DNA from 3 places in the Mucilaginibacter sp. CSA2-8R genome. Region 1 is predicted to be linked to each of the others. Evidence: riboswitches for the same ligand, from Rfam matches in the RefSeq annotation. Region 1 holds a riboswitch; each other region holds the start of a gene.
The links. Region 1 has a riboswitch for S-adenosylmethionine ahead of metH (methionine synthase). Riboswitches for the same ligand answer to the same signal wherever they lie in the genome.

Region 1 (8,028 bases):
TAAGCAACCCTAACCTAAACGGCACTGATGACACCGCCGGCACTTATAAAACTTTAGAAGACGGTTCTGCCACTTTAGAAAAAGAGCAGATTAACCAGTTAGCTGCTCGTCAAAAAAAGTTTATAGAACAGTTAGAGGCTGCTTTGGTACGCATTGAAACCAAAACGTATGGTGTTTGCCGCGTAACCGGTAAGCTGATACCCAAAGAACGCCTGCGTGCCGTGCCGCATACCACGATGAGCATGGAAGCCAAACTGAAGCAGTAATACATGAAGGCATCTTACATAAAACCTTTTTTATTAGCTTTTTTAGTTATCCTGGCAGACCAAGCCATTAAAATTTGGGTACGCAGCAATATGTACCTTGGACAGGAAATACATTTTCTGGGCGACCGAGGTATGCTACTGTATACCGAAAATAATGGGATGGCCTTTGGCTGGGAATTAGGCGGCGTGGCTGGTAAACTGGCCTTGTCGTTGTTTAGGGTATTTGCCGTAATTGGCATTGGCGTGGCGCTGGTTTATTTAATTAAGCATAAACATCCGCGTGGCCTTATCCTTAACGTAGCACTTATTTTTGCCGGAGCTTTGGGCAACATTATAGATTCTACCTTTTATGGGATAATTTATAAATATGCTCCTATATTTCAGGGCCGGGTAGTAGATATGTTTTACTTCCCTATTATACAGGGCACATTTCCGGCATGGTTACCGGTTTGGGGCGGCGAAGAATTTAAGTTTTTCAGGCCCATCTTTAACCTGGCCGATGCTGCCATCTCTGTAGGCGTAATTCTGATCTTAATTTATCAAAACCGCTATTTTAAAAAGCAGGAAGAAGAAGTAAGCAGCCCGCATAACGAGGTTGTTGAAGAATAGATGCTTTTAACCTATATAAAAGCAAAACGGCCGCTTGAATAAATTCAGCGGCCATTTTGCTTTACCAATGTTTATCTGTTTTTGTTGATTACTGATTATTAGTTTAAAGCGGCTTCGGCTTTAGATATAGCCAAATCATTTTGATTAATGATGCGGTAATACCACTCATTTCCCCATTTAAAACGGGCGCCTTGTGCTTTCAGTAACAGCTTCATATAATTTTTAGCCAAGGCAATTTCATGCGAGTCCATCTCTTTAAGCATTCCGGCAGCATACACAATAAAGCGGGTCAGTTCATCATCCGTTACACTGTAATACTGCACATATTCGCTAGGCGTTTTATAGTTTTTTAATATTCCCTGCATGTGGTCAATTACGTAAGCTGTAAATAGCTGGCTACGGCTCAACTCATTAATTAAAGGCACATTAATGGCTGCATCCTCCGGTACAAATACATCGGGCATAATACCGCCGCCACCATATACCTTTTTACCGGCGCTGGTATGGTAAGTAACTGAAGTATTAAAGGTGCTGTCGTCTGCATTATTTTGCGCTACATACAGCTCCCCTTTTTGCAAGCGCTCGCTTAACTCGTTCCGGTAACTCTCGGTACCCTTTTTATAAGATTTTTGTATGCTTCGGCCCGACGGTGTAAAATACCTGGCCACCGTTAAATTTAAAGCCGACCCATCATCAAACGAAAACTGCTCCTGCACTAACCCTTTACCAAATGAACGGCGGCCTACAATTACGGCCCGGTCCAAATCTTGCAATGCGCCGGCCAATATTTCGCTGGCAGATGCCGAATGTTCATCAATCAATACAGCCAGTTTACCGTTCTCATATACGCCCGAATCGGTAGCAAAATAATCGGTACGCGGTTCGTGCTGTCCCTGGGTATAAACAATCAGTTTGTTTTTAGGTAAAAACTCATCGGCCAGTGCGGTTGCGGTATTTAAATAGCCACCGCCGTTACCCCTTAAATCAAGCACCAGCTTTTGCATGCCATTGGCTTTAAAACGCTTTAAGGCAGTCCTGAAATCGGCATCAGTAGTAGCACCAAACTTTCCAATCTTAATATAGCCTGTCCCCGGCGAGATCATGTACGAAGCGTCCAGGCTGCTCATGTTGACGTGGCTATGTTTGATATGGTAATTTTTAACCGTTTGCTCGCCATAAGCAATCACCCCAAAATCCAATCCGGTATCTTTTTTATCGGTAAAGGCTTCGCTTACTTTTCCGGGATCCAAATGAGTACCTGCAAATGGCCGGTCGTTTAAGGTAACCACCTTGGCCCCATTAGGTAAACCGGCCTTAGCCGCCGGCGACCCTTGAATTACCTGCGCAATAAACAGCGTATCGCGCAGTATTTGCGATTCCACGCCAATGCCATCAAAACCGCCTTCCAGTTTTTCTGACAATGACTCTGCTTGTCTTTTGTGGAGGTAAACTGAATGCGGGTCTAGCTTTTGGAGCAGGTTGTTAATAGCCACCCCCTCAACACTGTCAATATTAAGCGAGTCGACGTACTTTTTACGAACTAATTTCATTACCCGGTCCATCTTATCGTTACCGGTCATTTGGTATGGCTCGTCAACGTCAGCCGTACGCCTATTTAGTAGCAAACCAATAGCAATGCCGGCAAGTAACAAGATTACCGATCTGAAAATAATAACTGCTGTTTGCTTCATAAATCCCCGTAACAAAAATACGTATTTGAATGTGTATGCGTTGCTGTAGTTGACGGAATTTTGCCGAATTTTGTTACAGATTTGTAAGAAAGAAATGATAAATACTACAGAGCAAGACTCACATTATACCCACTTGGAGCAACTACCGGTTGCCGAGTTACTCCAGCACATTAACGAGGAAGACAGAACCGTACCCGAGGCAGTAGCCAAAGCCATGCCCCAGATAGAAAAACTGGTACAGGCCGTAACCGAAAAGATGAAAACCGGTGGCCGCCTGTTTTACATTGGCGCCGGCACCAGCGGCCGTTTAGGTGTAGTTGATGCCTCGGAGTGCCCACCAACCTTTGGTGTGCCTTTTGATTGGGTAGTAGGCATTATTGCCGGCGGCGATGGTGCCATACGCAAAGCTGTGGAGTTTGCCGAAGATGACGACCAGCAGGCCTGGAAAGATTTACAGGAATTTGATATTACTGCTAATGATGTGGTAGTAGGCATTGCTGCCTCGGGCCGTACGCCTTATGTAATTGGCGGTTTACGTAAAGCTAACGAAGAAGGCTTGACTACAGGTTGCATTGTTTGCAATGCCGGCAGCCCGGTAGCCGCCGAAGCCCGATACCCTGTTGAAGTAGTAACCGGCCCCGAGTTTGTAACCGGCTCTACCCGCATGAAAGCCGGTACCGCCCAAAAGCTGGTACTAAACATGCTGACTACAGCGGTAATGATACAACTGGGCAGGGTAAAAGGTAATAAAATGGTGGATATGCAGTTAACTAACCATAAGCTGGTTGACCGCGCAAACCGCATGGTTATGCAGGAAATTGGTGTTGATGAACAAACGGCAGCCCAACTTTTAAACGAGCACGGCAGCGTTCGTAAAGCGGTTGATGCGTACAAAAAATAATATGCAGATATGCTAATGTGCGTATGTGCAAATGAATAAAAGAGAACTATAATTTAAAAGAAAAAGCAGGTAGGCACAACGTACAAGCAAAACATTTGCACATACGCACATTAGCATATCTGCATATTTATAACACATGCACGAAATAGAGCCATACTACAGGTGGAGAGATGATTATGTAGCGGCAGAGGATGAGTATTCGCCTTTTTATGCTACGGTGTATAATGAGTTTGAGTTTGATAAGCAGGTTTATAATTATTTGCTGCACCCGCAATGGGATTCGTTTGGCTCTAATACATTATATTTAAAAGTATTGTATGCCGATTATGATCGCGGCTATGTGATCATAGAGTTTATTGGCGAATGGAACGATGCCATCAATAATGACATCATGACGCTGAAACGAGAGATTATGGAGTTAATGATTGATAACGGCATTAACAAGTTTATACTGATAGGCGAAAACGTATTAAACTTTCACTCGTCTGACGATTGTTATTACGAAGAGTGGTTTCAGGATGTGGAAGATGGATGGATTGCGGGTATCAATTTCAGGGAACATGTGATTGAAGAATTCAAACAAAACAATATTGATTACTACATCAATTTTGGTGGAGGCCTTGATGAATTAAACTGGCGCTCATTGAAACCCTTACAGGTATTTAAACTGGTAGAAGAGCAATTAATGCGCCGCCTTACTTAAACTTTAAAGCTGTTTAAGTGTCTAAAATATGTTATACCTTTAACCTGATTAATTTATAAAAATGGAAAGTAATAATTTTGATTATCAATACAAGAATGTAATACAACTGGACGACCAGGCTTCATCGCGCAAGTTTATCGCCAATGTATTTATGTGGATGTTTGTTGCGCTGGGCATATCTGCCTTTTGTGCTTACTTATTTGCTACCGACATTAATTTATTAAGCAAACTGATTGACCTGAGCACCGGTCGCAGAACCGGCCTGGGCACTGTAGTAATGTTTGCGCCTTTAGCATTTGTTATGCTGATGTCGTTTGGCTTAAATAAAATATCAGCGCCGGTACTCACGGTTTTATTCATCTTGTTTGCAGCGCTGATGGGTACAAGCTTAAGCTTTGTGCTATTAGTTTATACGGCATCATCAGTATTAGGTGTGTTCATCACGGCTTCGGTAGTTTTTGGTATTATGGCCATAGCCGGTTATACCACCACACAAGATTTAACTAATTTTGGTTCGTTGATGGTGATGTTGCTGTTGGGCATCATCGTAGCATCAGTAGTAAACATGTTTATTGCCAGTCCGGGTTTAAGCAAGGCTATTAGCTATATTGGTGTAGCTGTGTTTGTGGGCTTAACCGCTTATGACGTACAAAAATTAAAACGCATAGGCGCGGGTTTGGAATACGGCCTGGCCGATACCAAAAAAATGGCTATCATGGGTGCACTGAGTCTGTATATGGACTTCATCAACCTGTTTTTATCTTTGTTAAGGATATTTGGCAGCCGTAAATAAGTGCTGTTTCATTTAAATTTTAAGCATGGGCTGCCCGCAAAGGCGGCCCTTTTTATTGGGGCCGATTGTAAGGTTTAGCATTTGGATTTGACGGCCCTATTTTGCAACTTTGTACTGCTTATAGAGAAAGACGGAGGGACTGGACCCTGCGAAGTCTTAGCAACCTGTGCTTACAAGGTGCTACATTCTACTTAAAACGGTTAACTATCAGGTTTTAAGACAGATAAGCGAGAGTCAAGATTCCAAACCGCCGACTTTTCGACATAAGCTATTTTAATATTAAGTACCTAAGATTAGGCATTCAAAAACGTGATGCAACTACCTCTTAATACTTGATACTCAATACCTGATACTAAAGAATGAATATATACGAACAATTACAAAAACGCATATTGGTAATTGACGGCGCCATGGGAACCATGATACAGCGCTATCAATTAACGGAAGACGATTTTCGCGGGGAGCGTTTTAAAAATCATCCGTCGGATTTAAAGGGCAACAACGATTTGCTTAACCTTACCCGTCCGGATGTTATCAAAGCTATTCATGCCGAATATCTGGATGCCGGGGCCGATATTATTGAAACCAATACTTTCAGCACCCAACGCATTAGTTTGGCCGACTACCATATGGAAGAACTGGCTTACGAGTTAAGCTACGAAGGTGCACGACTGGCCCGCGAAGCGGCTGATGAATACAACCTGAAAACACCTGATAAGCCCCGTTTTGTAGCCGGAGCTGTTGGCCCTACCAACCGTACCGCCTCATTATCTCCCGATGTAAATGACCCGGGCTATCGTGCCGTAACGTTTGATGACCTGGCTGAGGCTTATTATGAGCAGGTTCGCGGTTTAGTTGATGGAGGTTCGGACCTTTTATTGATTGAAACCATTTTTGATACGCTGAACGCCAAAGCAGCCTTGTTTGCCGTGCAGCGGTACGAGCACGAGTCGGGCAAAAGGCTACCCATCATGATTTCGGGTACCATTACTGATGCATCAGGACGTACCCTGTCGGGGCAAACCGTAGAGGCGTTCTGGAACTCCGTCCGCCATGCCAACCTGCTTTCGGTAGGTTTAAATTGTGCTTTGGGTGCCCGCGAAATGCGTCCGTATCTCGAAGAATTATCAGAAAAAGCAGATGTGTTTATTTCTGCCTATCCTAATGCCGGCTTACCTAACGAATTTGGCGCATACGACGAAACACCGCATGAAACGGCCCACCAGGTTGATGATTTTACTAAAGCCGGTCTGGTCAATATCGTAGGTGGTTGTTGCGGTACCACGCCCGACCACATCAAATGCATTGCCGATAAAGCCGCTAAACACGCACCCCGTCAAAAACCGGAGGTAGCGCCATACATGCGCCTAAGTGGCCTGGAAGCCGTCACCATTACGCCTGAGGCTAACTTTGTAAACGTAGGCGAGCGTACCAACATCACCGGTTCGCCTAAATTTTCAAAACTCATCCTGGCCGAAAACTATGAGGAGGCGCTTACCGTAGCTCGCCAGCAGGTAGAAGGCGGTGCCCAGGTCATCGACATTAACATGGACGAGGGCATGATTGATTCGGAAGCCGTGATGGTGAAATTTTTAAACCTCGTAGCCTCCGAACCCGATATTGCCAAACTGCCCATCATGGTCGATTCGTCTAAATGGACGGTGATTGAAGCCGGTTTAAAATGCCTGCAGGGCAAAGGTATTGTAAACTCCATTTCGCTTAAAGAAGGCGAAGAAAAGTTTAGAGAACAAGCCCAAAAAATATTAAGCTATGGAGCCGCTACGGTGGTGATGGCTTTTGATGAACAAGGCCAGGCCGACAATTACGAACGCCGTGTCGAAATTTGCAAGCGCTCATACGACATCCTAGTGAACGAAATTGGTTTCCCGCCGCAGGATATTATTTTCGACCCGAATATCCTTACCGTTGCCACCGGTTTGGAGGAACATAATAACTACGCGGTCGACTTTATCAACGCCACCCGCTGGATTAAAGAAAACTTACCTCATGCCAAAGTAAGCGGCGGGGTGAGTAATATTTCCTTCTCTTTTAGAGGAAACAACGTAGTACGCGAGGCCATGCACTCGGCGTTCCTGTACCATGCCATTAAAGCCGGTATGGATATGGGCATTGTAAATGCCGGTATGCTCGAAGTTTACGAAGAAATACCCAAGCCACTTTTAGAACGGGTAGAAGACGTACTGCTTAACCGCCGGCCCGATGCTACCGAACGTTTGGTAGAGTACGCCGAAACAGTAAAAGCTAAAGGCAAAGAAATAGTAAAAGACGAGGCCTGGCGTAACGAACCGGTTGAAAAGCGATTATCGCATGCCTTGGTTAAAGGTATTGTAGAGTACCTGGACAATGATGTGGAAGAAGCACGTCAAAAATATGCTCGTCCGCTCGAAGTGATTGAAGGCCCATTAATGGATGGCATGAACATCGTGGGCGACCTATTTGGGTCGGGTAAAATGTTTTTACCTCAAGTGGTAAAATCAGCCCGGGTAATGAAAAAGGCTGTAGCTTATTTGCTTCCGTTTATTGAAGAAGAAAAGCTAAAAAATGCTGATGCCAGTCAGCGCAGCAATGCCGGTAAAATATTGCTGGCTACGGTTAAAGGCGATGTACACGACATTGGTAAAAACATTGTTGGCGTAGTTCTGGCCTGTAATAACTTCGAAATTATAGACATGGGCGTTATGGTGCCCGCTCAAAAAATTATTGAAGAAGCCAAAAAGCAGCAGGTTGATATTATCGGCCTAAGTGGCCTCATCACGCCATCTTTGGATGAGATGGTGCATTTTGCCAAAGAGATGGAGCGCGAAGGCTTTACCGTTCCGCTGATTGTTGGCGGTGCTACCACATCACGTATCCATGCTGCCGTAAAAATTGCGCCTAATTACTCTGGTCCTGCTATTCACGTACTGGATGCATCGCGCAGTGTTACTGTGTGCAGCACACTAATGAGTAAAGACAACCGCGACGAGTATATTCAAAACATTAAGCTGGAATACGAAAAAGCACGCGAGGCGCATTTAAACAAACGGTCAGACAAGCGCTTTTTA
Region 2 (8,028 bases), 1.3 Mb from region 1:
CCGATTATATACGTATTGATGAAAAGAAACAACTGATTTTTGCCAGCGGACGTAAAGATCCAAAAACGCATCGTTATGGTAACCGGCCCATTGCTAAAAATGGCAATGATAATCCGTTAACGGCCGACTCTATTTTATACAACTATAAAAGTAAAAAGGCATATTCTTACAATACATCTACCGAGCAGGAAGGTAACTTTATAACCGGTGGCGAGGCTAAAAAACTAAATGAAACTGAGGTGGCTTATCATAACATTTTGTTTAGTACCTGTTCCTTACCCTATCCGGATACGCACTTTGGTATCGTTATTACTAAAGGTATCGGCGAAAAAAACCGGATTATATCAGGTCCGGCTTATCTGGAAATAGCGGGTGTACCGTTGCCGCTGGCCGTTCCTTTTGGCTTTTTTCCAAAGCCTAACAGCCGTGCATCGGGTTTTATTTTGCCATCATTTGGCGAGGATGCCCGTTTAGGTTTCTTTTTGCGGAATTTTGGATACTATAAGGCTTTTAGTGATTACCTGGACTTAACCACCATGGCCAGCTATTATTCGCGTGGCTCTTACGAACTTGGTACCACGGCCCGCTATTTAAAGCGGTATAATTATCAGGGTACCTTGGCGCTTAATTACGGCTCGCACAACTATGGTGTACAGGGCGATCCATATGTAAAAGACTTTAGCATACAGTGGACGCACTCGCAGGATGCCAATGCGCACCCGGGTACTAACTTCAGTGCTTCGGTAAATGCTGCAACTTCCAGTTTTTATCAAAATAACCCGGCTACCACAAATTATAACCTGCAGCAGCTAACGCAAAATAACTTGCGTTCGAGTATTGCTTATTCGCATACCTGGGCTGGTACACCATTTAACTTTACAGCCAACCTTTCGCATAGCCAGGATCTGAGTAAAAAAACGGTATCGCTGGAGCTGCCTACCTTCAATTTTAACATGACCTCTATCAGCCCGTTCGACTCGAAGAACAGGGTAGGTGAGCAAAAATGGTATCAAAAGTTAACGGTAAGCTATACCTTGCAGGGTACCAATAAGATTAACGCCGTGCCGGAGGCGCAACTATTTCAAAGCTCAACGTTAACCAAAAGGCTCCAGTCGGGTTTTCTGCACCAAATACCTGTTGGCTTAAACCTTAATGTGTTCAAATATTTTCAGTTTAATACCAGTGCCAATTATACTGAACGCTGGACGTTTCAAACCATTCGTCAGCGTTATGCACGTGGGAGCATTAACGGTAAATCAGAACTCATTACAGACACCATACCCGGCTTTGCCCGTAATGGCGAGTATTCCATCAATGGAGGTTTTTCTACCAAAGTATACAATCAATTAGATTTTAAAGGTAATGGTGTGTTAAAGGCGATAAGACATGTGATGACGCCTAACATCAGCTTTAATTACCGGCCAGATTTCGGCGATCCGGTATATGGTTATTACCGCACTGTGGTTAGTGATGCCGTAGTACCTTATCCGGCTACTGCCTCAAAATATTCTATTTTTAGTAACACCGTTTACGGCGGACCAAGCGCCGGTAAATTTGCAGGTGTAAGTTTTTCGCTCGATAATACCATTGAGGCTAAAATGAGAGCTAAGAGTACTGATACCTCTGGGGCCGACCGCAAGGTGTCTATATTACAAGGTTTAAGTTTGGCCGGTTCGTATAACTTTGCTGCCGATTCATTCAGGTTGTCACCTATATCGCTTAATGCTCACACTGCTATTTTCAATCAAAAGGTAAGTATTAGTGTAAATGGTACGCTCGATCCATATGTAACGCAAATCATCGACTCGGTTAGTAATGGTGTAATTACCCGTACACCAAGGCAGGTAGATCGTTATACATTCCAAAACGGTCGGTTCCCGACATTAACCAACTTAAGTTTTTCAACCAGCTTTAGTTTAAACTCCAAGGCTAACTCAGGCCGTACGCGTCCGGCAAGTACATTGCAAAACATGACCAGCGCACAGGCGCAGCAATTAGCTTTGATTGACAGTGACCCGAGCCGGTATGTCGATTTTAACGTGCCTTATAACGTGAGTGTTAATTTTAACTTAAACTATGCCAATAGTTACGTTGCCAAAACCGTATCCAGCACCGTAAGCGCCAGCGGCGATGTTAACGTATCTCCTAAGTGGAAAGTGCAGTACACAACAAATTATGACTTCAGGGCCAAACAAATTGGCATTACGCAGTTTTCTATCTATCGTGATTTGCATTGCTGGGATTTATCATTCCGGTGGACTCCATTCGGCGTTTATAAATCATTTAGTGTTGATTTAAGGGTAAAAGCATCTATTTTGCAAGATCTTAAATTGAGTAAGCGTAAAGACTACTACAACAATTAATTACATGCTGGCAGAAATTATTACTATTGGCGATGAGATACTCATTGGCCAGATTGTGGATACCAATTCGGCTTGGATGGCCCAGGAACTTAATGCCGTTGGTATTCGCATCAAGCAGATATCTTCGGTATCTGACGACCGCGAACATATATTAAAAGCACTGGCCGAAGCTCAAACACGTGCGGACATTATTTTAATTACCGGCGGATTGGGGCCAACCAAAGATGACATCACCAAAAAAACGCTTGCCGACTACTTTGGCGTAGGCCTGGTAGAAAACGAAGAGGCGCTTGCCAACGTGCAACGCATTTTTGCCAAGTACAATCGTCCGCTGCTGGAGGTTAACCGCCAGCAGGCTTTGGTGCCTGCAAACTGTGAGGTGCTGAATAATTTGAATGGCACCGCACCGGGCATGTGGTTTAATCACCAGGGCAAAGTGCTGGTTTCGATGCCGGGTGTACCCTTCGAGATGATGTATATGATGGAAGGGCAGGTAATACCGCGGTTAAAAGCCAATTTTAAACTGCCTTATATTATTCATAAAACTATACTTACGGTAGGAGAGGGCGAGTCGTTTATTGCCGAGCGTATTGCAGATATTGAGGATGCCTTACCAGGTTATATCAAATTGGCCTATCTGCCCAAATTAGGCCAGGTGCGTTTGCGGTTAAGCGGCTATGGTGATAACGAAACTGCGTTGCAGACAGAAATTGACAGGTTTGCCGACCAGATTGTTGATCGCCTCCAGAACGTTGTAGCCGCCCGTGAAGATATTGCTCTCGAAAAAGCAATTATGAATAAACTGGAAGAAATGGGTTGCACCGTTTCGCTGGCCGAAAGTTGTACAGGTGGTTACTTGGCACATCTATTCACACAGCATCCGGGGTCTTCAAAAACGTTTTTAGGCGGAGCTGTAGCGTATGCTTATTCGTTAAAAGAAAGTATATTAGATGTAAGCGCTGTAACACTATTACGGCATGGCGCTGTAAGCGAAGAAACCGCTACCGAGATGGTAACAGGCGCTTTAAAAAACTTTAAATCTGATTATGCCGTTGCGGTTACCGGCATTGCTGGCCCTGATGGAGGTACGCCAGATAAGCCAGTGGGCACCGTTTGGATAGCCGTGGCCGGTCAGAATAAAAGTATCGTCAGAAAGTTTGTGTTTGGTAATAAACGGCGCCAAAATATAGAGCGCACGGCTATTACTGCCCTGGGTATGTTGAATACTTTACTGGGCGCACAATAAAACTACCGGATAAATAGTTAATTTTGGCCTGACTTAGAGATTAAACCATGGCGAAATTCGAACTGCTGCTGCCCAGAATGGGTGAAAGCGTTGCTGAAGCAACCGTTATTAAATGGCTGAAACAACCGGGCGACCGGATTGAGGCAGATGACGCTGTGGTTGAAATTGCTACCGATAAAGTAGACTCTGAGGTACCATCGCCGGTGAGCGGCGTTTTGAAAGAGCAATTGTTTAAGCAAGACGACGTAGTGCAGGTGGGTGCCTGCATTGCCGTAATCGAAACTGTTGACGAGCCCGAAAGCCAGCCCGAAGAAAAACCGGTAACCCGCTTTGAACTTTTATTGCCCAAAATGGGCGAAAGTGTTGCCGAGGCTACCCTGGTGAACTGGCTGAAACAGCCCGGCGAAAAGGTAACTGTTGATGATGCCCTTGTAATGATATCTACCGACAAGGTAGATTCTGAACTTCCATCGCCCGTTAACGGAACTTTAGTTGAGCACCTGTTTAAGTCAAACGAAGTTATTAAGGTAGGCACGCCAATAGCGGTAATTGAAACCGCCGATAAAACAAACTACCAGCCTGCTACACCGCCGGCACCTAAGCCAGAACCAAAAGCAGAGCCTGAGCAGGTAATGGATCCGGAGCCTGTGCCGGAAATGGCGCCTCATGTTCCTGGGTTAGAGCAATTACAGTCTAAAACCAGTCAAACAACACCTCCGGCCGCGCAATCATCAGGTATCCGTTTTTATTCTCCTTTGGTACGCAATATTGCCAATCAGGAAAATATTGGGCAAACCGAGCTGGATGCTATTCCGGGTACCGGGGCCGAGGGGCGTTTAACCAAGAATGATTTGATGGCTTACCTGCAAAACCGTGGCGAGGCTCAATCTGAAAAACCTGCGGCCGAAGTTCAGGCACCGGCTTCGACAACTGCAAGTACTCCTGCTGCGCCAGCCGAAAAAAGGGAAGCACCGCAACAGCCCGCACAAAGTTTAAACAGCGGCGACGAGATTATTGAAATGGACCGTATGCGCCGGTTAATTGCCGACCATATGGTGATGAGCCGCGATACCTCGGCGCACGTTACCTCATTTGTTGAGGCCGACGTAACCAATCTGGTTTACTGGCGCGAAAAGGTTAAAGGTAAATTTGAAAAACGCGAAGGGCAAAAACTAACCTTTACCCCTATATTTATTGAAGCAGTAGCCCGTGCTATTGTTGATATGCCAATGATTAACGTATCTGTAAATGGTACGCAAATCATCAAAAAGAAAGATGTGAACATTGGTATGGCTACAGCGCTACCGAGTGGCAACCTGATTGTGCCGGTAATTCGTCGTGCCGAGAGGCTCAACCTGACGGGTTTAGCCAAAAGCGTAAACGATTTGGCCAACCGTGCGCGTAATAACAAGCTACAGCCTGATGATACCCGCGATGGTACTTTTACCATTACCAACATTGGTATGTTTGGAAACATAATGGGTACGCCTATTATCAACCAGCCGCAGGTAGCTATATTAGCCATAGGCACTATTAAAAAGAAACCGGCTGTTATAGAAACACCTACCGGAGATGTTATAGCCATAAGGCACATGATGTATCTATCGTTATCATACGACCATCGTGTGGTAGATGGCGCCCTGGGCGGCTCGTTTGTAAAACGTGTAGCCGACTATCTCGAAAACTGGGATTTAAACCGCGATATCTAAATAAATACAGAAACTTACGCCTTTGCTTTTGGTGTAAGTTTCTGTAAATGAATACCTAAAGAAAATATTTTATAAAAATTTGTATAATTAAGCGTTTACGCACTACCTTTGCCTTTAAGGTTTAAATACCATAATCAAATACCCTCCGTTGGTTTTGATTTATAAAGAAGCGGCGAGAGATCAGGCTCCCTGACCCGCTGGCAACCCTCCGATAGGCGGAGAAGGTGCCAATTCCTGTCCCGGTCTGGACATACAGCCGGGGAATATAAGTGAAATAACCATGATACACGTTAAATCCACTACTGCAATTTTATTGGCTGCCCAAACGGGTAAATTTTTTGGTACTTACAGTTTTGCTGCTAACTGTTTGTGCATGTGTTGTTGCCATTAAAGCAATTGCACGTTTCCATTCACTGCGCTTTTGTTGCAAATAAATGCTAACGTGTTTTACGCCGGGATTTGCTGTATCCTGTCCGTAAGCTAACCTCAAGGCAACAGTCATTCACCAAAGTCATTACCATTAACTGTAAACATCATGTCAACAACACCTTTAAAATTCGAAACTTTACAATTGCACGCCGGTCAGGAAGTTGATCCCATCACCGGTTCGCGTGCAGTGCCTTTATATCAAACTACTTCGTACGTTTTTAAAAATGCCGAGCATGGCGCTAACCTGTTTGCGCTAAAAGAATTTGGCAACATCTACTCACGGATTATGAATCCGACAACTGATGTATTTGAGAAACGTATTGCCGCGCTCGAAGGTGGGGTAGCTGCCCTGGCAACGGCATCGGGTCAGGCAGCTCAGTTTATTGCGCTAAACAACATCCTACAGGTAGGCGACAACTTTGTTACCTCACCGTTTTTATATGGTGGGACGTATAACCAGTTTAAGGTAGCCTTTAAACGTTTGGGAATAGAAGCGCGTTTTGCTGCGAATGAACAGGCTGATAGTTTAGAGCGTTTGATTGACGATAAAACTAAAGCTATTTATTTAGAAACCATCGGTAATCCAGGCTTTAACATCCCGGATTTTGAACAGATAGCTGCTTTGGCCCGTAAGTATGATTTGCCGCTCATTGTAGATAATACCTTTGGTGCCGGAGGATATTTGTTCCGCCCCTTAGAGCATGGCGCTCACGTGGTAGTTGAGTCGGCCACTAAATGGATTGGCGGGCATGGTACCAGCATTGGTGGCGTAATTGTAGATGGCGGTAACTATAATTGGGGTAATGGTAAATATCCGCAATTTAGCCAACCTGCAGAGGGCTATCATGGATTGATATTTTCTGAAGTGTTTGGGGTAGGCGGCCCTTTCGGCAACATCCAATTCATCATCAGGGCTAGGGTAGAGGGCTTGCGCGATTTTGGTGCATCGCAATCACCTTTTAATTCGTTTTTACTACTGCAAGGTTTAGAAACCCTTTCGTTGCGTGTGCAGCGCCATGTAGATAATACGCTTGAACTGGCTATTTGGCTCGAACAGCATCCGCAGGTAGCTAAGGTCAACTATCCGGGTTTGCCATCTTCGCCATATCATCATTTGGCCAAGCGCTATTTAAAAAATGGTTTTGGTGCGGTGTTGTCATTTGAGTTAAAAGGCGATAAGCAGCACGCTTCCAAATTAATAGATAGCTTGCAAATGGTAAGCCACCTGGCCAATGTAGGCGATGCTAAAACGCTCATCATCCAGCCATCGGCTACCACACATCAGCAATTATCTGACGTGGAGCAACTGGCTGCGGGTGTAACGCCAAATTTATTGCGTGTTGCTGTGGGCATCGAACATATTGATGATATCAAAGCCGATTTTGAACAGGCTTTTGCTGTTGTAAAGACATTGGATGCAGCAATAGTTGGTGATTTAGATTAATAAACAGCTTTCATTCTTGAGATAAAGACGAAGCTTTAAAATATAGTTTTTTTAGTTTTTGATAGTGATTAATAAAGCCCTCCAGCAATGGGAGGGCTTAATCAAATTACAGCAATGAGTTTACAAACCTTCAATTATACAGGTACATTTGAGTTAGAATCGGGCAAGCAACTGGAGGGTTTACAGGTGGGTTATCACACGTATGGCCGGTTAAATGCCGCTAAAGATAATGTGGTTTGGGTATGCCATGCCCTTACTGCCAACTCGGATGTGCTCGACTGGTGGAAAGGATTTGTTGGCGAGGGTTACTTTTTTAACCCCGACGAGCATTTTATTATTTGTGCCAATGTGTTAGGTTCTGCTTACGGTACTTCCAATCCGTTAAGCATCAACCCATCAACCGGCCAGCCATTTTATTTAGATTTTCCGCAGTTTACCATCCGCGATATGGTAAAGGCCCACCAATTACTGGCTGATGATTTAGGTATTAACCAAATCGATGTATTGATTGGTGGATCATTAGGTGGGCAGCAGGCACTGGAGTGGAGCATTATAGAGCCATCGCGCATCAAACAATTGATTTTGATTGCCAGCAACGCTAAACACTCACCCTGGGGTATAGCTTTCAACGAGTCGCAGCGCCTGGCTTTAACGGCCGATCAGACTTTTAACAACGGTACACCCGATGGTGGCAGCGCAGGTTTAAAGGCTGCCCGCAGTATGGCCCTACTATCGTATCGGGGTTACAAGGCTTATAACATTAAACAGCACGAGGATGATGACAGCAAAACAGATGACTACCGTGCAGCCTCATACCAAAGCTACCAGGGAGATAAA
Region 3 (8,028 bases), 2.3 Mb from region 1:
GCTGCTCACCTCATTTTTAGCTACCGTAGCAGGGCATTACGAGCGCTGTCTGGGTTTAGAAATTAAGTCGTCTCGCGCAACACAAATAACAGCACAATTTCGTACGCTGTTAACGGCCGAAATACGAACGTTAAAAAGTCCTGCTGCATTTGCCGAACGGTTAAATGTATCTGAAGCCTATTTGAGCGAAGCGCTTAAAAAGGCCACCGGCTTTACTGCTCTTTATTGGATACAGCAAGAAGTGATGATGGAAGCCAAACGTTTGTTGTACTACAGTCCGTTAACTGTTAAAGAAATAGCACACCAACTGGGTTATACCGATCATTCCTATTTTTCGCGGCTTTTTAGAAAAGTAGCCGGTGTGCCTGCCAACGAGTTTAGAGTACAAAACCGTAAATAGTCCTATCTTTACGCTAATCCATCTATTTTTTTTAACGTACAATGGCGGTTTCTTTGTGTTAATAAATCAGATACACATGGAATTGTCTATTGCTCGTCAGTTTAAAAATAAAGTACAAAATGTAATAAATCATCGGCTTTTAAAGCAAGGTAAAGTGCTGGATATACGATACTGGCCTAACTCGCCGCTCATAGAAATTGACTTACACCTGCCGGGCGCGGCCATGCACCAATGGAGCGAAGTGCCCGCTATAAAGTTTAATGTAGGCGAATGGTATTTTAGAGATTACACGCCTTTTGGCTGGGATGCCGAAACCTCCACCTGCTCTTTGCTTATTGATGCTGCTCATAACGGGCCTGGCAGTTGCTGGGCAAAAAGTTTGACGATTGGCCAAACGGTGCAGTATTTAAAAACAGAAAGCACGCATCAAACACCTCATGGTACTCACTTAGTGGTAGCTCTGGGCGATAATACCAGTTTGGCACACCTCTTGGCTTTGCGTCAAATGACGTTGCCTGCCATTCGCTTTACCTGCGCCGTACTCACGGACAGCGCAGCTACCGGTCAGTTATTAAAAAGCTATTTTCCATGGTCGCCCGCATTGCATTTAAACGAGGATGCGCTTGTTAACTGGCTTTTAACTGAGCAATATTGTACCGACCATACATCTTTTTACCTTACAGGCAACAAGGCCCTGGTAGTACGTTTGCGTAAAGTGCTTAAAAGCCTTGGCCATTTCAATATTAAAATTAAAGGTTTCTGGGGTTGAAGAAGATGGTTGATGTTTGTCCCGGAAAATTTAATTGATAACAGTTTATCTCCTCTGGTTTTATGCGGAGCTGCAGGCAACTGCAGTAGTTTATCAAAGTCGTACATAGGCGCGGCTTCCGGTAGGCTGCGCGGTATCAGCTCAAAAAGTGTAAAGTCAGTTGCGATACTCCTGAAATCATAGTAATGTTTTTGACGGTAAAAGCTATATTTACATCGCTGACGAAGCAGTACTTAAACCATTCTGTTCACAATTGATGAAAAAGCTGATATTATTATTAAGCCTGTTGAGTTCTTTAAAACTGATGGCGCAGCCGGTTAAAGAGATTTCACACACAGTTGAGGGCGGCTCGTCTCGCGAAACCTTTACCGTACTTAAAAGCGATAAAAAAATTAAGCATGGCCCTTACCAGGTCAGTACGCGTGAAGGCCGCTTGCTTACCTCCGGCTTTTATAAAGATAACCTGAAAGATAATGTATGGCAGGAGTATAATTACCAGAACAAGGTAGCGGTACAGGGCAGTTACAAAAACGGCAAGCCGGTAGGCGAGTGGACATATACTGACCGCTTCGGTGAAAAAGAAAACGTTTATAATTTTGATACCGGGCAGTTTGTATACCATAAGCCGGTTGCACAAGATAGTGTCGATAATATCATCCTGCAAAACGGGCAACAGGTTTCTGTCCGGCTCGACCGCGTACCTTTTTATTTGCCAGGCAACGACGTAAAAGGAAGAGCGCTGGTGCGTGGGCTACGTTTTCCGGCCGATGCTATGCGCCGCGGGGCGTTGGGAGTTGTTATGATAGCTTTTACCGTAGATGAGCATGGTCATACCAAAGATTACTACGTGGCCAAACCGGTAGACAGCAGTTTGGATACCGAAGCCTTGCGTTGTATTAAGTCGATAAAAGGTGATCATGCTCCGGGCCTGCTTAATGGGAAGCCTGTAGCAACAATCGTAACACAGCGGGTGGTCTTCAACCAGGTTTTTTAATTAAGCACTTGTCCGCCCGGATAAATGTATCCTGAAAAGCAACAGATCTCCGTAAAGCCGTGCCACAAACCCTTTTATCAGGACGCTGAAATAAGGCGGATAGTGATGGCATGCCCGGGCATAGGAACGGTAAAACGGAAAGTCCAATATCTGGTTAATTCAATTAAAAGAATTGTTTGTTTCTGAATGTTGGTACCCAGTTCAAAACCAACATAATTGCTTAACTTACAGCAATCAAAACACCCAACCATGCGCCTGTCACTTTTATTAAGCTTTTTGCTATTGGTAAAACTCGGCTTTGCTCAGCCTGTAAAACAACCCGTTTCGCTGTCCGACCCTGCATTTAACATCTACTTTTTCAAAACCAGTCCGCCGATAATTAAAGGCAAGATCGTTAACTTTACCAATAATGATTTGCCGGCTTTACAGGTTTCTTACAGTTTAGTTGAGCCTATGGGGCAAATGCAGCAAGAAGGTACTACGGCCATTAAAGCCGATGGTAGTTTTGAAGTAAAGCTGCCTTATCCGTTTCCCTATCAGCAGGTTTGGCTTAGCGTGGGCGACTATTTTTATGCCGGCTTATACCTAAACCGCGGTTTAAACTTAACGCTTGATTTTGCGCAACTAAAAAAGAAAAATGTGCAGTTTAATGGTAAGGGAGTAATGTACTCCGGCAATGACGGAGCTCTTACTGCCTGGATGAATAATAAAGTATTGTATAAACGAAAGGATCAGCTTGCTATTGGCAGTGCTATACAGGCGCTCAAACCAACGCAGGCTGATTATTTAAGTAAGCTGGATTCGTTAAGTGATTTGCTCAAGACGGTTAACCAGGAATATGTCAAACTAAACCCGGCTCCCTTTTCATGGATACCCGAAAACGAACGGCTATCAGATTACTACCATACACTGCTGTGGTTCTGGATGCCCGAACACGCTACGCCCGGGTTATGGGATAAAATTAAAAGCCACAAGCCTAAACTGGTATCTAACGATGCCGAAAATTTTGCTAACGCGCTTTTTAATTATGCTTATTACCGGAAAGCGGAACACAACGACGCAAAGTTTGCCGAGTTGATGGGAATGCCCGCAGCAGATAGGTTGTTCTTAAAAAGCACGGCACGCAATCTTGATGAAAATGTGCAGATACAAAAAAGCATCTTAAGCAAGATACATACGCCCTGGGTAAAGTCCGTCGTGGAAAATGAACAGCGGCTCACGCTAAGTAAATTAAGTAAATTAAACGAGGCGCTTAAAAAGAGCAGCGATGTAAGTGCCGATTCTGTGATTGGAACACCCGTGGCCAGGTTTGCATTCGGCGCAACATTATCATCCGTTAAGGGGATGAAAGCAGCCGAGTTTTTAGGCAAATTTGCGCAGCGATTTAAAGGCAAAGCCGTAGTTTGTGATTTATGGGCAACCTGGTGCGCGCCATGCCTTGGCGATATGCCCTACAGCGCAAAGCTGCATACGCAAGCTGCCGGTTTACCTATCGAATTTGTTTACCTGTGTACGGCCGATGGCTCAACGCTCGAACGATGGAAGACTAAAGTTATAGAATTGAAACAACCCGGTACCCACATTTTTATTGACAAAAACTTGTCAAGCGAATTGATGGCCATGCTGGGTAAAGGTGGCTATCCCAGCTACTTTTGTTTAGACCAAAACAGTAAAATATCCCATAAGCTAAACATTGCCTGGATGCAATCTCTTACAGTACAGGATTTACAGAAACTCGTACCCTAATAGTCGTCAGGCCTGGTTTTATGGGTTGTAACCTCAATATTTCAACAAAATTGCTACATTATTCAACTACAGTTTTATTTATCCTGGGCATATTTGTAGTGTGTAGCCGCTCATCCTAGGGGCGGCTACCATAATAAACCAGTTGTATGAAAACCTTAAGCATCTTTGCCATGCTCTGCGCCATGGCGGCCACTGCGTTTGGCCAAAACCCTATTATTCAAACCAAGTTTACGGCCGATCCGGCACCGCTGGTTTACCACGACACCGTGTTTTTATACACCGGCCATGATGAGGATGATGCATTTGGCTTTAAAATGCAGAACTGGCTGCTGTATACCTCTACCGATATGGTAAATTGGACCGACCGCGGCGCTATAGCCTCTGTAAAAGATTTTAAATGGGGCGGTATTGATAACGGGGCCTGGGCACTGCAGTGCGTGCACCGCAATAACAAATTTTATTTGTACTGCCCTTTGCCCAACAATGTAGGCATCGGTGTGCTGGTGTCTGATAGCCCGTACGGGCCGTTTAAAGACGCGATAGGAAAGCCGCTGATTAAAAATAGTAAAGACGATATCGACCCGACGGTTTTAATTGACGATGACGGGCAAGCCTACCTGTACTGGGGCAACCCCAATTTATACTACGTAAAACTAAACCCGGATATGATTTCGTATTCAGGCGAGATCATTAAAGACCCTTCTATAGCCAAAGTGGCCGGTAAGGCCGACCCATTCCATTACCAGGAAGGCCCCTGGGCATTTAAGCGCGATGGTAAATATTACATGGCATATGCCTCAACCTGCTGCCCCGAAGGGATAGGGTATGCTATGGGTAAAAGCGCAACCGGCCCATGGGAGTACGGTGGCAGCATTATGGATGGCGACCCGCGTTCGTCAGGCAACCATCCGGGCATTATCAATTACAAAGGCACCTGGTACGTTTTCGGCTTCAATTATAATATCATGAAGCAAACCGTGTCAAAGCATTATGAACGCCGGTCGGTATCGCTCGAAGAATTAACGTTTAACCCCGACGGTACAATTAAGCATTTGCCGTTTTGGTCGGTAACCGGCGTTAAACAGCGCGGCACGTTAAATCCTTACAGCAAGGTTGAGGCCGAAACCATCGCCTACAGTGAAGGCCTAAAAACGGATAACGTAACCGAGTGGGAGCGTAACGTGTCTTGGGATAAAGGGAAAAAGAAAGCTGAACGCATCTTTGTGAGTTCTATAAATAATGGCGACTATCTAAAAGTACAGGGCGTTGATTTTGCATCGGGTGCTTCGGCTATTGAGGTTTGTGTAGCGGCGTTACGCGGCGGCAAGATGGAAGTGCATACGGATAAAATTGATGGCCCTTTAGTGGGGGTGGTTAACGTAAACAATGTTGCCCAGGGCGATGTATTTGGCAATGTAACCAGTCCTCTTAAAAATGTTAAAGGCGTACATGATGTGTACTTTGTTTTTAAAGGAGAAAAAGACCTGTTTTATTTTGACTGGTGGAAGGTAAATCCAGCTAAATAAAAAAAAGCTTTATTTATAGCATTACATATCGCTGCAAGTCTGTGCTTTAAAGCACAGACTTGCAGCGAATTTTGTTTAAGCCGAACGCTATTTCTGGGCAGTTTTGGCCATTAAATCTGCGCTCTCCAATTCATAGGCGAAACTGTCGTTTGTCATCAAAACATCTAAAAATAAAAATATCTACAAATTCTATAGGAATTATATTTTTTGGGCTATATTTGCTGCTGTAAACGATAGTTCTTTGTCAACTTATCCAGAAAGACTGAGGGAAAGGCCCTGCGACGTCTTGGCAACCTATACGGCTTTTTAAGCTGCATAAGGTGCTAATTCCTGCTTTTGCTAATGCAAAAGAAAGATAAGATAACAAGTGCTCCTGCTTGTTAAAATTGTTGTGCTGTGCTGCAGCCTTCTCTGGGTTTGATTTACAAGACTTTCCAATTTTTAACAAGCAGCATACAAAAGCTATGAGTATTTATTTAGACAACGCAGCCACCACACCACTCGACGCCGAAGTGTTTAATGCCATGACACCGTACCTGCTAAACCATTACGGCAACCCGTCGTCGCACCATGCACAGGGGCGTCAGGCCCGGCAGGCTATTGAGCAGTGCAGAGCAACTATTGCCGGTTTAATTGGCGCGTTGCCCGAAGAAATTGTGTTTACCTCGGGCGGTACCGAGGCTGATAATACAGCTATACTTACAGCCGTACATGGCTATGGCATACAGCATGTTATCACTACCCGGTTTGAGCATCATGCAGTATTACATACGTTAAGTAATCTGCAACGTAAAGGGCTCATTAAAATAAGTTTTATTAAACATGATGCTAAAGGCAACCTCGACCTGGGCCACTTGGAGCAGTTGCTGCAAACTCATCCGCGCAGCCTGGTATCGGTAATGCATGCCAACAACGAGATTGGCAACCTGAACGACATCGCTCAAATAGGCGAAATAAGCGAGCGTTACGATGCGCTTTTTCATACCGATACGGTACAAACCATGGGGCACTACCGGCTCAATATGCAAAAACTAAAAGTGCATTTTCTGGCGGCATCGGCGCACAAATTCCATGGCCCAAAAGGGGTAGGGTTTATATTTTGTCGTAAGGGCATCCAGCTGTCGCAGCTCATACATGGCGGCGGACAGGAAGGCCGCTTACGTGCCGGTACCGAAAACATCCACGGTATTGTAGGGCTTACCAAAGCTTTAGAGATTGCTTATAGCCATATCGACGAGCACCATCAGCACATCCAAAATCTAAAAAACTACATGATTTCCCGCTTAACCAGCGAGGTGCCCGGCGTAACGTTTAACGGTAATTCGGCCAGCGCACAGCAAAGTCTTTACACCGTATTAAATGTAGGCTTACCAGCATTAAGCTACGGCCCCAACCTGCTGCGATGTTTGGACGATGCCGGCATTGCGGTATCGGGCGGGAGTGCCTGTTCTACCGGTTCAGCTTCGCACGTGCTACAGGCCATTGCTGCCGCTGATGATCAGGACCATATCCGTTTCTCATTCAGCAAGTTTAACACCCGGCACGAGATTGACCGTGTACTGGAAGCCCTGCATCAAATTTATCAAACCTTAGCTGCTTAATTACGCAATGAAAACATTATCAAAAATTACATACACACTTGGATTTGCCGTCATGTTGCTCGTGGCCAATATCACCCGCGCCCAGCAAAATAACGTTACTGCTGCAACGCCTGCCCCAGCCGATGCCGACCGTGGCTACCTAGTACAAGTAGGCGACCAAGCACCCGATAATTTTGAACTGGTGCTGCAAAACGGACAAAAGACTTCACTTAAGCAGTTACGCGGCAAAATAGTGGTGCTGCAGTTTACCGCCAGCTGGTGCAGCGTTTGCCGCAAAGAAATGCCGCACCTGGAAGCAGATGTTTGGAAAGCCTACCAAAATAAAAACGTGGTGCTGATAGGCGTAGACCGCGACGAACCGCTGGAGAAAGTACAGAAATTCCATCAGGATATGCAAATCACGTATCCGCTGGCACTAGACCCGGGGGCCGACATTTTTGGACGTTTCGCCAATAAAAAGTCGGGCGTTACCCGTAATGTGGTGATTGATCCATCGGGCAAAATCGTTTACCTGACGCGGCTATATGACGAAAAAGAATTCGGCCAAATGGTACAGGTGATTGACCGCCTGGCCAGCCAGTCCTCAGTAAAAGCATCGCTATAAACGGTGCCCATGGCGGAGTGGCCGAGTGGTTAGGCACGGGTCTGCAAAACCCAGTACGGCGGTTCGAATCCGTCCTCACGCCTCTGTTAACAAAACAAACATCATCCAACAAAACAGTATATGAACGCAAATTTTTACTTATCGCTCCAGGCCCACGCTGTAAATCCGCATAGACGGACAAGAGCCGCGTCTCCGGCGTTTGCCACCGCAGCACCCGCCACCCGTCACACCGTTTGCTCATCCTCATTCGTACCTGCCCATCCTTGTTGCTGCTGCTGTTGCAGCCTGCGCTAATACGTGCTGCGGCTGAGTGCCGATCAATCATCCCGGTTTTAATAAATTTTTTTTATTGCTGAGGTATAAAGGCATGCTCCATAGGCTGCCTCAA

Region 2: it holds a riboswitch for S-adenosylmethionine, as region 1 does, so the genes downstream of both, AAGR14_RS05410 (O-acetylhomoserine aminocarboxypropyltransferase/cysteine synthase) here and metH (methionine synthase) in region 1, are expected to answer to the same signal.
Region 3: it holds a riboswitch for S-adenosylmethionine, as region 1 does, so the genes downstream of both, AAGR14_RS12695 (cysteine desulfurase family protein) here and metH (methionine synthase) in region 1, are expected to answer to the same signal.

Annotation. Positions count from the first base shown of each region.
Region 1 is NZ_CP152389.1:5,262,098-5,270,125, forward strand. Features, by position in the region: gene AAGR14_RS22325 (TraR/DksA C4-type zinc finger protein) at 1-266, shown strand, start outside; gene AAGR14_RS22330 (lipoprotein signal peptidase) at 270-875, shown strand; gene AAGR14_RS22335 (S41 family peptidase) at 974-2,566, opposite strand; gene murQ (N-acetylmuramic acid 6-phosphate etherase) at 2,661-3,467, shown strand; gene AAGR14_RS22345 (hypothetical protein) at 3,604-4,170, shown strand; gene AAGR14_RS22350 (Bax inhibitor-1/YccA family protein) at 4,232-4,963, shown strand; SAM riboswitch class I at 5,079-5,193, shown strand; gene metH (methionine synthase) at 5,323-8,028, shown strand, end outside.
Region 2 is NZ_CP152389.1:1,227,320-1,235,347, forward strand. Features, by position in the region: gene AAGR14_RS05395 (putative LPS assembly protein LptD) at 1-2,363, shown strand, start outside; gene AAGR14_RS05400 (competence/damage-inducible protein A) at 2,368-3,609, shown strand; gene AAGR14_RS05405 (2-oxo acid dehydrogenase subunit E2) at 3,657-5,318, shown strand; SAM riboswitch class I at 5,475-5,590, shown strand; gene AAGR14_RS05410 (O-acetylhomoserine aminocarboxypropyltransferase/cysteine synthase) at 5,854-7,191, shown strand; gene metX (homoserine O-acetyltransferase) at 7,306-8,028, shown strand, end outside.
Region 3 is NZ_CP152389.1:3,010,563-3,018,590, reverse strand. Features, by position in the region: gene AAGR14_RS12720 (AraC family transcriptional regulator) at 1-400, shown strand, start outside; gene AAGR14_RS12715 (hypothetical protein) at 477-1,169, shown strand; gene AAGR14_RS12710 (TonB family protein) at 1,426-2,163, shown strand; gene AAGR14_RS12705 (TlpA disulfide reductase family protein) at 2,413-3,909, shown strand; gene AAGR14_RS12700 (glycoside hydrolase family 43 protein) at 4,056-5,435, shown strand; SAM riboswitch class I at 5,682-5,797, shown strand; gene AAGR14_RS12695 (cysteine desulfurase family protein) at 5,900-7,036, shown strand; gene AAGR14_RS12690 (peroxiredoxin family protein) at 7,044-7,640, shown strand; tRNA gene AAGR14_RS12685 (tRNA-Cys) at 7,652-7,723, shown strand.